DNA from 3 places in the Streptomyces sp. NPDC047706 genome. Region 2 is predicted to be linked to each of the others. Evidence: riboswitches for the same ligand, from Rfam matches in the RefSeq annotation. Region 2 holds a riboswitch; each other region holds the start of a gene.
The links. A riboswitch is a leader RNA that binds a small molecule or an ion and turns the genes downstream of it on or off. The one in region 2 is predicted to bind cyclic di-AMP.

Region 1: another riboswitch for cyclic di-AMP. It lies ahead of ACGF8A_RS29455 (peptidoglycan DD-metalloendopeptidase family protein); the one in region 2 lies ahead of ACGF8A_RS22760 (M23 family metallopeptidase).
Region 3: another riboswitch for cyclic di-AMP. It lies ahead of ACGF8A_RS30210 (C40 family peptidase); the one in region 2 lies ahead of ACGF8A_RS22760 (M23 family metallopeptidase).

The regions. Positions count from the first base shown of each region.
Region 1 covers NZ_JBIDCW010000030.1:91,118-94,382, forward strand. Annotated here, with positions in the region: gene ACGF8A_RS29450 (SGNH/GDSL hydrolase family protein) at 1-642, opposite strand, end outside; gene ACGF8A_RS29455 (peptidoglycan DD-metalloendopeptidase family protein) at 875-1,852, opposite strand; cyclic di-AMP (ydaO/yuaA leader) riboswitch at 1,857-2,012, opposite strand; gene ACGF8A_RS29460 (tyrosine-protein phosphatase) at 2,585-3,265, shown strand, end outside.
Region 2 covers NZ_JBIDCW010000019.1:118,716-121,980, forward strand. Annotated here, with positions in the region: gene ACGF8A_RS22755 (M16 family metallopeptidase) at 1-1,160, shown strand, start outside; cyclic di-AMP (ydaO/yuaA leader) riboswitch at 1,362-1,527, shown strand; gene ACGF8A_RS22760 (M23 family metallopeptidase) at 1,540-2,304, shown strand; gene ACGF8A_RS22765 (GntR family transcriptional regulator) at 2,492-3,187, shown strand.
Region 3 covers NZ_JBIDCW010000032.1:61,820-65,084, forward strand. Annotated here, with positions in the region: gene ACGF8A_RS30190 (urease subunit alpha) at 1-104, opposite strand, end outside; gene ACGF8A_RS30195 (urease subunit beta) at 97-408, opposite strand; gene ACGF8A_RS30200 (urease subunit gamma) at 419-721, opposite strand; partial or broken gene ACGF8A_RS30205 (hypothetical protein) at 1,291-1,615, shown strand; cyclic di-AMP (ydaO/yuaA leader) riboswitch at 1,965-2,167, shown strand; gene ACGF8A_RS30210 (C40 family peptidase) at 2,171-2,644, shown strand.

The DNA of each region.
Region 1 (3,265 bases), on a different contig from region 2:
GCGCACGTCGAGGGTGCCCCGCGGCGGAAGCGGCGGCCAGGGCTGCTCCGGGTCGGCGGGGACGGCGAGGCGGAGGGCCTGACCGGCACGCAGCGCCACGCGCGTGTGCCCCTCGGGAGACAGGTGCAGCCGGTCGTGGTCCCAGGCTCGGCGGTCCTGGACGGACTTGAGCGACCACAGGTCGAGCACCGGGCAGCCGTACCGGTCGGCGATGGCCCGCACATGGCCGTTGTAGGTGGCGATCTTGCCGCGCAGATGCCTGAGCACGGGGACGCCCCGGGTGTCGAAGCCGGTCGTCACCAGGACGGTGCCGACGGCGGCGGTCAGCGCGGCGACCGCCCTCTCGAAGCGCTCGGCCACGTCGTCCGGGTCGGTGCCCGGGCGGATGATGTCGTTGCCGCCGGCGCAGAACGACACCAGGTCCGGCGCGAGTTCGACGGCCCTCGGAACCTGTTCGGCCACGATCTGGTCGAGCAGCCTGCCGCGCACGGCGAGATTGGTGTACTGGAAGTCGCCCTCGGGGCGGCGGTCCGCGAGCAGTACGGCGAACCGGTCGGCCCAGCCGACGAACGCCCCGTCGGGGCCGGGGTCGCCGACGCCCTCGGTGAAGCTGTCCCCCACCGCCACGTACGACCCGATCACTGATCTGCTGTCACTCTTCGAATCGTCTGCCACGTCGGGACATGATTCCCCTTCGAATGTGACCTACGCGACCGTAGGAAGGGGTTGACGGACGGTGAGAAGGGCCACGGTCAAAGGATTGGTCAATTGCGGAATAGAGCCGCAGGCCGGAACGGCCGCGGACTCCGGACGCACCGAGGGCCGGACCCCGGGGTTCGGGGTCCGGCCCTCGGTGGCGTGAGCGGCGCGTGTGTCAGCCGATCGCGACGCCCTTGGAGGCGAGGTAGGCGACCGGGTCGACGTCCGAGCCGTAGTCCGGCGTGGTGCGGATCTCGAAGTGCAGGTGCGGGCCGGTGGAGTTGCCGGTCGAACCGGAGAGGCCGATCTGCTGGCCGGCGGTCACGCTCTGGCCGCTGGAGACGGAGAGCGAGGACAGGTGGGCGTACTGGGCGTAGTAGCCGTCGGCGAGCTTGATGACGACCTGGTTGCCGTACGCGCCGGCCCAGCCCGCGGAGACGACCGTGCCCGCGCCGACAGCCTTCAGCGGGGTGCCGGTCGGCGCGGCGAAGTCGACGCCCGTGTGGTAGCCGCTGGACCACATGCTGCCCGCCACACGGTAGGCGGTACCGACGCCGGCGCCGTCCACGGGGGCGGAGAAGCCGGTGGAGGTGGCGGTGTCCGCGGCCTGGGTGGAGGCCGGGGCCTCGGACGTGTTCGCCGCGGCTTCGGACGCGTTCGAGGACTGCGACGCCTCGGTCGTGGCCGGCGATTCGACCGGGGCGGAGGGAGCGGCGGCGGAGGACGGCGCGGTCGACTGCTTGCCGCCGCTCGCCGCGGCCTTCGCGCCGATCGTGAGCTTCAGACCGGGGTGGATGAGCGACGGGTCCTGGCCCACCGCCTCACGGTTGTCCTCGTAGAGCCGCTGCCAGCCACCGCTGACGTTCTGCTCGTCAGCGATCTTCGAGAGGTAGTCGCCGGCCTTCACCGAATACGTCCGCGCACCGGCCTTCTTGGCGGTGGACTGCTTTGCGGCGGACTGCTGCTGCACTGCCGTCTTCTGGACCGGGACAGACTGGACGGCCTTCTCCGCGGCGGACTGGGGAGTGGCGGCGTGGGCGACGGCGGCCCCCATCAGCGGGAGGGCGAGTGCGGCGCCACCGGTTCCGGCGACGGCGATGGAACGGGCGAAGCGCTGGGTCTTCGGACGGCGGTGCTTACCCTTCGCGGGCATGGCGAATTCCTCTCCGGCGCCTGCGAGGTGAGCTGTCGGGTGCGGACTGGAGATGTCCGGCCGCGTCGGGACGAGGCTTTACCCCGAGCCGTTCCGGGAACCGGAACAGGCAACTACCTGTGGGTCCCCCGCTCCTGCCGAACACGGGTGGGTTTGCGCGGGCACCGGGCGGCGGCAGGATTAGGCGTCCGCCCGGATCGGTGTGGAACGTAAGCGACCACGACGCAACGGGACAAGCAAGAGGTTCCGCCGGAACGCCGTTTTCGTGATCCGTTCACCCGAATTCCGGTCACACTCCGTGCATCGGAGGGCGTGTGATTTCCGTAAACGCCCTTGAAAGGCATGTGAATTACACATGCGTGACAGACGACTCTCGGTCACGGATATGACGCTGCTCACGTGACCCTGCTCCAGGTTTCCTTATTTCAGACAGAGTTGGAATGAAGAGCTCAATTCGGGCAGATCACCCATACGTGACGCGGCGGGAAAGCAGTCGCATTCAGGGGCCGAGGGGCTCTTCGGGATGCGACCCGCATCGCGGCATGAAAGCATCCCGCACATTTCGCCCGATTCTCCGCATTCGTACCGCTCTGTCGCGTGTACGGCTCGCGGGGGCAGATCGTGCTCCCCTGACCGCCTCAGAACAACTCATGGCCGCGGGAATCCGTGTCGTATCGTCAAGACGTGCCCGTCGACGAGCCGCGCCGGCGGGGCCGATGGGAGGGAGCCCCCGTGACGCAGCACGTGCCGTCGACCGAGCCCGAACTGGCCGGAGTGCGCAACTTCCGTGACGTGGGCGGACTGCCGACGGTGGACGGGCGCCGGGTGCGGCAGGGAGTGCTGTTCCGCAGCGGCCACCTCGCCCACGCGACCGCGCAGGACGCCACGTTCCTCGCCTCGCTGGGACTGCACACGATCTTCGACTTCCGCAACGCCGCGGACCAGAAGCTGGAAGGCCCGGACATCGAGCTGCCGGGCGTGCGCAACGTCAACCTGCCGCTGACCGACCCGGCGGACGGCGCGGAGTTCTGGAAGATGGTCCGGGACGGCGACGTGGAGCAGCTGCGGGAGGTCCTGGCCGACGGCAGGGCCGCGGACCGGATGGTCACCTCGTACCGCATGATCGTCAAGGAGCGCACCGGCGAGCACTCCCAGGTTCTGCACGCGATCGCCGAGGACAGCGTCCCCGCGCTGATGCACTGCGCGGCGGGCAAGGACCGCGCCGGGCTGTCGATCGCCGTCACGCTGCTCGCGCTGGGCGTGGAGCGCGAGGCGATCCTCGCCGACTACCTGGAGTCCAATGCCAAGCACCGCCGCTACAAGGTGCACCGGGGCGGCAGCTCCGACTCGGCCTACTCCGCGGAGATCATGGAGCTGCTCAGCCCGCTCTTCGACGCGCGTGCCGAGTATCTG
Region 2 (3,265 bases):
CCGAGGGCACCGACAAGCACTCCGCCGAGGAGTTCGCGGCCGAGCTGGAGCGCTGCGGCGCCACCCTGGACTCGCACGCGGACCACCCCGGCGTACGGCTGAGCCTGGAGGTGCCGGTCTCCCGCCTGCCCAAGGCCCTCGGTCTGCTGGCCGACGCCCTCAGGGCGCCCGCGTTCGCCGACAGCGAGGTCGAGCGGCTGGTGCGCAACCGCCTCGACGAGATCCCGCACGAGCTGGCGAACCCGGCCCGGCGGGCCGCCAAGGAGCTCTCCAAGGAGCTGTTCCCGGCGACCTCGCGCATGTCCCGCCCGCGCCAGGGCACCGAGGAGACGGTCGCGAAGATCGACTCCGCCGCCGTACGCGCCTTCTACGAGCGGCACGTCCGCCCCGCCACGGCCACCGCCGTGGTTGTCGGCGACCTCACCGGCGTGGACCTCGACGCACTGCTCGGCGAAACCCTGGGCGCCTGGACCGGCTCCCGGGCGCAGCCGCGCCCCGTGCCGCCGGTGACCGCCGACGACACCGGCCGCGTGGTGATCGTGGACCGTCCCGGCGCGGTCCAGACCCAGCTGCTGATCGGCCGGGTCGGTCCCGACCGGCACGACCGTGTATGGGCCGCGCAGGTGCTCGGCACGTACTGCCTGGGCGGCACCCTCACCTCCCGTCTGGACCGCGTCCTGCGCGAGGAGAAGGGCTACACCTACGGGGTGCGCTCGTTCGGCCAGGTGCTGCGTTCCGCTCCGGACGGCAGCGGTGCCGCCATGCTCGCCATCAGCGGCTCCGTGGACACGCCGAACACCGGCCCCGCGCTGGAGGACCTCTGGACGGTGCTGCGCACGCTCGCCGCGGACGGCCTCACGGACGCCGAGCGGGACGTCGCGGTGCAGAACCTCGTCGGTGTGGCGCCGCTGAAGTACGAGACCGCCGCGGCCGTTGCGGGGACCCTGGCCGACCAGGTCGAGCAGCACCTGCCCGACGACTACCAGGCGAGGCTGTACCAGCAGCTCGCCGCCACCGGGACCGTCGAGGCCACCGCGGCGGTCGTCAGCGCCTTCCCCGCGGACCGTCTGGTGACGGTCCTCGTCGGTGACGCGGCGCAGATCAAGGAGCCCGTCGAGGCCCTCGGCATCGGTGAAGTCACCGTCGTGCCGGCCGAGTAGAGGCCCGCGGAGGGCACGCGCGTGCAGGGCCCTGGTGACGGAAGCGTCACCAGGGCCCCGCTATGTCCGCATTGGGGCGGAGGTTGCCCGTCTGACCTGTGGGATGCGCTACAAACGCCGGATTGCGTTTGGGGATTGAAAGATGTCCCGCTTAGCGTCATCCGGGCTGTCCGTCAGGCAGTGCGCCGCACCCGCGGCACCGGACAGTCATCGCCGAGTCCCCGTACGGCGCGAGCCAGGGGAGCCGGGGACCCAACCATGAAGTCCCTGGGGTGAATCGGACGCCCGCGCGCGGCGAGGGAGTCCGTAGGAGACCTTCCTGCTCCGAACCCGTCAGCTAACCCGGTAGGCGAGAGGGAAGGAAAGGACCAGCCACCACATGGCGTTCACGCGCGCCACCGGGAAGCATCGCCGTCCCAGCCGGATGAAGCGCACCACCGCCCACGCGGCGGGTGTCGCGGCGCTCACCACCACCGGTGTCATCGGCACCCTGGCCGCTCCCGCGCTCGCCGCCGAGCCCGCGGCCGAGCAGTCCGGCCTGCTCCCGGTCATCGCCATCGGCGACTCGGTCGCCGAGCAGATAGATGCCCAGGCCGCCGCCCAGAAGCAGGCCGCCGCGGTGGCGGCCGCCGAGCGGAAGGCCGAGGCCGCCGCGAAGAAGCGGGCCCAGGAGCGGGCCAAGGAGGCGCGCGAGGCCAAGGAGCGCGCCGCCCGTGAGGCCGAGCGCAAGCGCCTCAACGCCTATGTGGCGCCGATCAGCGGCTCCCACGTCTCCACCGGCTACCGGTCCGGCGGCGCGCTGTGGTCCTCCGGCAGCCACACGGGTGTCGACTTCCACGCCGCGAGCGGCACGCCCGTGCGCTCTGTCGGCTCCGGCACCGTGGTCGAGGCCGGCTGGGGCGGGGCGTACGGCAATCAAGTCGTGATCAAGATGAACGATGGTACGTACACCCAGTACGGGCACCTGTCGTCCATCGCGGTCTCGGTGGGCCAGACGGTCACCCCGGGGCAGCAGATCGCCCTGTCCGGCGCCACCGGCAACGTCACCGGAGCGCACCTGCACTTCGAGGCCCGTACGACGGCCGAGTACGGCACGGACATCGATCCGGTCGCCTACCTCCGCTCGCACGGCGTCGGCGTCTGACGGCGAATCGCCCGCTTCCCGCGGCCCCGGCTCCCTGAGCCGGGGCTTTCGGCGTTTCGTGCTCCGGTATGTCCAAAAGATATCCATGGATTCCGGCCCGCCATCGGAAATCCCGGCCCATTGCAATAGAGTCACGGAACACACGTCAGTCGTCGACGTTGCACGGGGATTAAGGCGGAGGTCGGTCATGCGTATTCCGGCGCGTTCGGTGTGCACGGCCATCCGGGACGACATCGTCGCGGGTGTCTACGAGCGGGGCGGCCGGCTCACCGAGGAACTCCTCGCCCGCCGCTACGGAGTCTCGCGTGTCCCCGTCCGCGAGGCGCTGCGCACGCTGGAGGCGGAGGGCTTCGTGGTGACCCGGCGGCACGCGGGCGCGTGCGTGGCGGAGCCGACCGAGCAGGAGGCCGCCGACCTGCTGGAGATGCGCCTGCTGCTGGAACCGCTCGGCGCCGCGCGGGCCGCCCAGCGGCGCACCGAGGCCCATCTGAAGGTGCTGCGCGGCCTGGTCAGACTGGGCCAGGAGAGGACCAGGCGGGGTGGCAGCGAGGATCTGCGCTCACTGGGCGGCTGGTTCCACGAGACGCTCGCCCAGGCCTCCGGCAGCCCCGCCCTGATCGCGATGCTGACCCAGCTGCGGCACAAGATCGCCTGGATGTACGCCGTGGAGGCGCCTGTCAGCCCTGTGGAGTCCTGGACGGAGCACGGCGCGATCGTGGACGCGGTGGCGCGCGGCGACGGTGAGCGGGCGCGGGCGGTCACGGCGCTGCACGCCGAGCGTGCGACCGGCGCGCACCGGCTCCGGTTTCCCGGAAACGGTGATCGCGCGGACCGTGTGAGGACTTCGCAACATGCCGTAAACATGTCGGGCCCACGGCATTAACAAGAGCGCCGTATACAAAGAAGTGAAAATCTGCGGCGGCGCATTTTTGCTGCCGTTTTCGGCGTTCTCTGAATTGTT
Region 3 (3,265 bases), on a different contig from region 2:
TCCTCCTCGATCTCGACGAGCAGATCGGTGTCGGCGAGCCGGATGCGGTCGCCGGTCGTCGGCCCGAACAGGTCGGCGTACGCGGCACGCGGGATCTCAGGCATCGAGGGCGCCTCCGGTCTCCCCGCGCAGTCCGGGCACCACGCGGGCGCCGGCGATCGGGACGAGTTCGACGTCGACCGGGATGCCGGGCTCGAAGCGTACGGCCGTACCGGCGGCGACGTTGAGCCGCTTGCCGCGCGCGGCGGCGCGGTCGAACTCCAGGCCGGGGTTGGCCTCGGCGAAGTGGTAGTGGGAGCCGACCTGGACGGGCCGGTCGGCGGCGTTGAGCACGGTGAGGCGGGTGACCGCGCGCCCCGCGTTGCAGGCGATCGGGCCGTCGGCGAACAGGATCTCTCCGGGAATCATCGCGTCACCCTCAGACGATCGGGTCATGGACGGTGACGAGCTTGGTGCCGTCCGGGAAGGTCGCCTCGACCTGGATGTCGTGGATCATCTCGGGGATGCCCTCCATGACGTCGTCCCGGGTGAGCAACTCGCGTCCGGAAGACATGAGTTCGGCGACGGTGCGGCCGTCCCGCGCGCCTTCGAGGATGTGCGAGGTGATGAGGGCGACGGCCTCGGGGTGGTTCAGTCTCAGCCCGCGGGCGCGACGCTTCCCGGCGACGTCCGCCGCGACGTGGATCAGCAGCCTCTCCTGCTCGTGCGGGGTCAGTTGCACGTGCCACCTCACATCCTCGCTCCGGGCCGTGCGGGGCCCGGTTGCCGCCGCCACCGGCCGAACTCCCCGGCGGCGTGGAGGGGCACGCTAGTTGGCATGCGTTTCGGGCACGTTAACCGAACTGTGCCGCCTGGAACGCCGTGAGCAGCGCCGTCGCCGGCCCCGCGGCGCTCCCGGGCCCCCACCGGGACGGCCGTCTGCGCGGGACGCCGGTGCCGCTCGGCAACCTGTTGGCCCTGGCTCTCGTCTGAGGGGCGGCGGTGGGGCCGGGCAGCACGCCGGAGTCCTGACCGGGTCCCCGCAGGGCGCGGGCGGCCGGCCGGGAGGACGCGCCGGCAGGCTGACCGCGGACCGGCCCCGCTCCCTGCCGTGACGGACGGGGCACACGGCCTTCGCGCGTGCCGGGGAGGTGCCGCGACGAGGCACCTGGCCCGCGGTGCTCCGCCGCGATGCCGGACCGCTGCCGCTCACGGGGCGCGGTCGCCGCCTCGCGCACGGCGGAGAGGTCGACCGGGTCGTCCCAGGCCGCAGGGCCACCCGCACCGCGCCGGGCGCGAGGTGTGCCGGGGATGCCGCCACCCGGCCTGCCGCCGCTGCCCGCCCTCACCCGCGCCGAGGGCGAGTTGATCGACCGCGACCTGGACGTGGTGGACGTGCTCGGGCGCATCAACCCGGCGCGCGACGGGGACACGCGTCGTGGACGGCGGGCCGCTGGGGCGCTGGTGCGCTGGTGCGCTGGTGCACAAGGCTGTCGAACCGTGCGACGCGCTCGCGCCTACGCGCCGGCGGGGCGGGACCGAACTCCACGCACGGACTCCCGCGCGGGCGCTGCGCGTGCTGGACGGTGAACGCCGGGCGGCGCGTGTCACCGTTGCGCCGCGCTCCGACAGATGAGGCAGGGCTGATCCACGGCCCGGCGACCGGCATCGCAAGGCGACGCGGCGGGATGTCCGGGTGGGAGTTGAAACGGACCAAAAGGACTACCGCCGTCCGGAGGACCTTCACCTCCCTTTTCAGGACCCTTGCGGTTGCGCAACGAGACCTGTCTCGGGGCGGAATGGGACCTTCCACCGCTGGTCCGGGGCGGCGTGGTGCCCTTGACACCTGTTCGCACATCAGCTTGTCCACCCGAACGGGTGAGTGGTGAGTAACACCACAAATCCCCGGTTGCGTTGGGATTTTCGGACTTCCGTGAGTCAAGATCCCTGACTGACGACAAGCCCCCGCCACCGCGGCGGGGCGGTCCGGGCGGACGCCGAGTCCTGCCGCCGCCCGGATGACCGGTCGACAGGAGTGGATCGGCAGGAGTGGAGGACCCGAGCACGACGGGTCGCCGGAGCGCAGTTTCCGAGCGTCCCTTGGGGTGAAGCCGCGGCAACGCGGCCGGGCAACTTCGCCAGCCCGAATCCGACAGGTCATCCTTCACAGGCGGCTGACGAAGGGTTGCGCATGACCGCGCTCAATCGTGTCCCGTCGCTGATGGCCCGTGCCGGTACGGCCTCGGCCCTCACGCTGGTCGCCGTGGGCGGCTCCGTGGTGGCTCCGGGCGTCGCCCAGGAGGCCGCGGCCGCCACGCCCGCGACGAAGGCACTCCAGATCGCCGCCTCGAAGAAGGGCTCCCCCTACAGGTGGGGCGCCACAGGGCCGCGCAGGTTCGACTGCTCCGGGCTGACGCTGTACTCGTTCAAGAAGGCGGGCAAGAAGCTGCCCCGCACGGCCGCCCAGCAGTACAACAAGACCCGCCACATCGCTGCGAAGAGCCGTAAGGCCGGTGACCTCGTGTTCTTCCACTCGGGGTCGAACGTGTACCACGTCGGGATCTACGCCGGGAAGGGGAAGATCTGGCACGCCCCGAAGACCGGGGACGTGGTGAGGCTGCAGAAGATCTGGACGAAGAGCGTCTGGTACGGCCGGGTCAAGTGACCCGCGGGCGGCGGTGGCGGCGCCCGGAGGGGACGCCGCCGCTTCGCCCATGACGCAGGCTCAGCCCGACTCCAGCGGCAGGATCGCGCCGGGCACCGTGGGCGCGGCGCCCGTGCCACCCGCCCATCAGGGCACGGGCGGTGGACGGCCGGTGGCCGAGCCGGTCCACGACCAGGGCCGGCGCCGGAAACCACACCGGGGCGAGGGCCACGATGATCAGCGCCGGCGGCGGGGCCCGGGGCACCGGCCGGGACGAACTGCGGCAGCAGGGTTCAGCGCATGGGTGACGGCGCCCTCGCGCAGCGGGTGCGCGGCGGCCGGGATCGGTGCCCCGCCGGAGCCCGTACGTGGCCGTCGTAGGGCTCACAGGGCCCGTAGGGTCCCGCAGCCCGAGGTGGAAGCACGTACGCCGCCGCCGGGCGGCCGCAGGGCCCGGTGAGGCGCGGGCACAGCGGCGGGACCGCCGCCACGCCGGCCGCGACGGGCGTCGTTTGCGGCACAGCCCGCCCGCGATCCCCAGGGCCCGCTGTCCGCGGGCGAGGCGCGCCGCACTCCGGGTCGCCCACCGCGCCGGTGGTACGGCTCCCGCTGCGGACGCCTCCCGCCCTTGCTGCGCGGCGC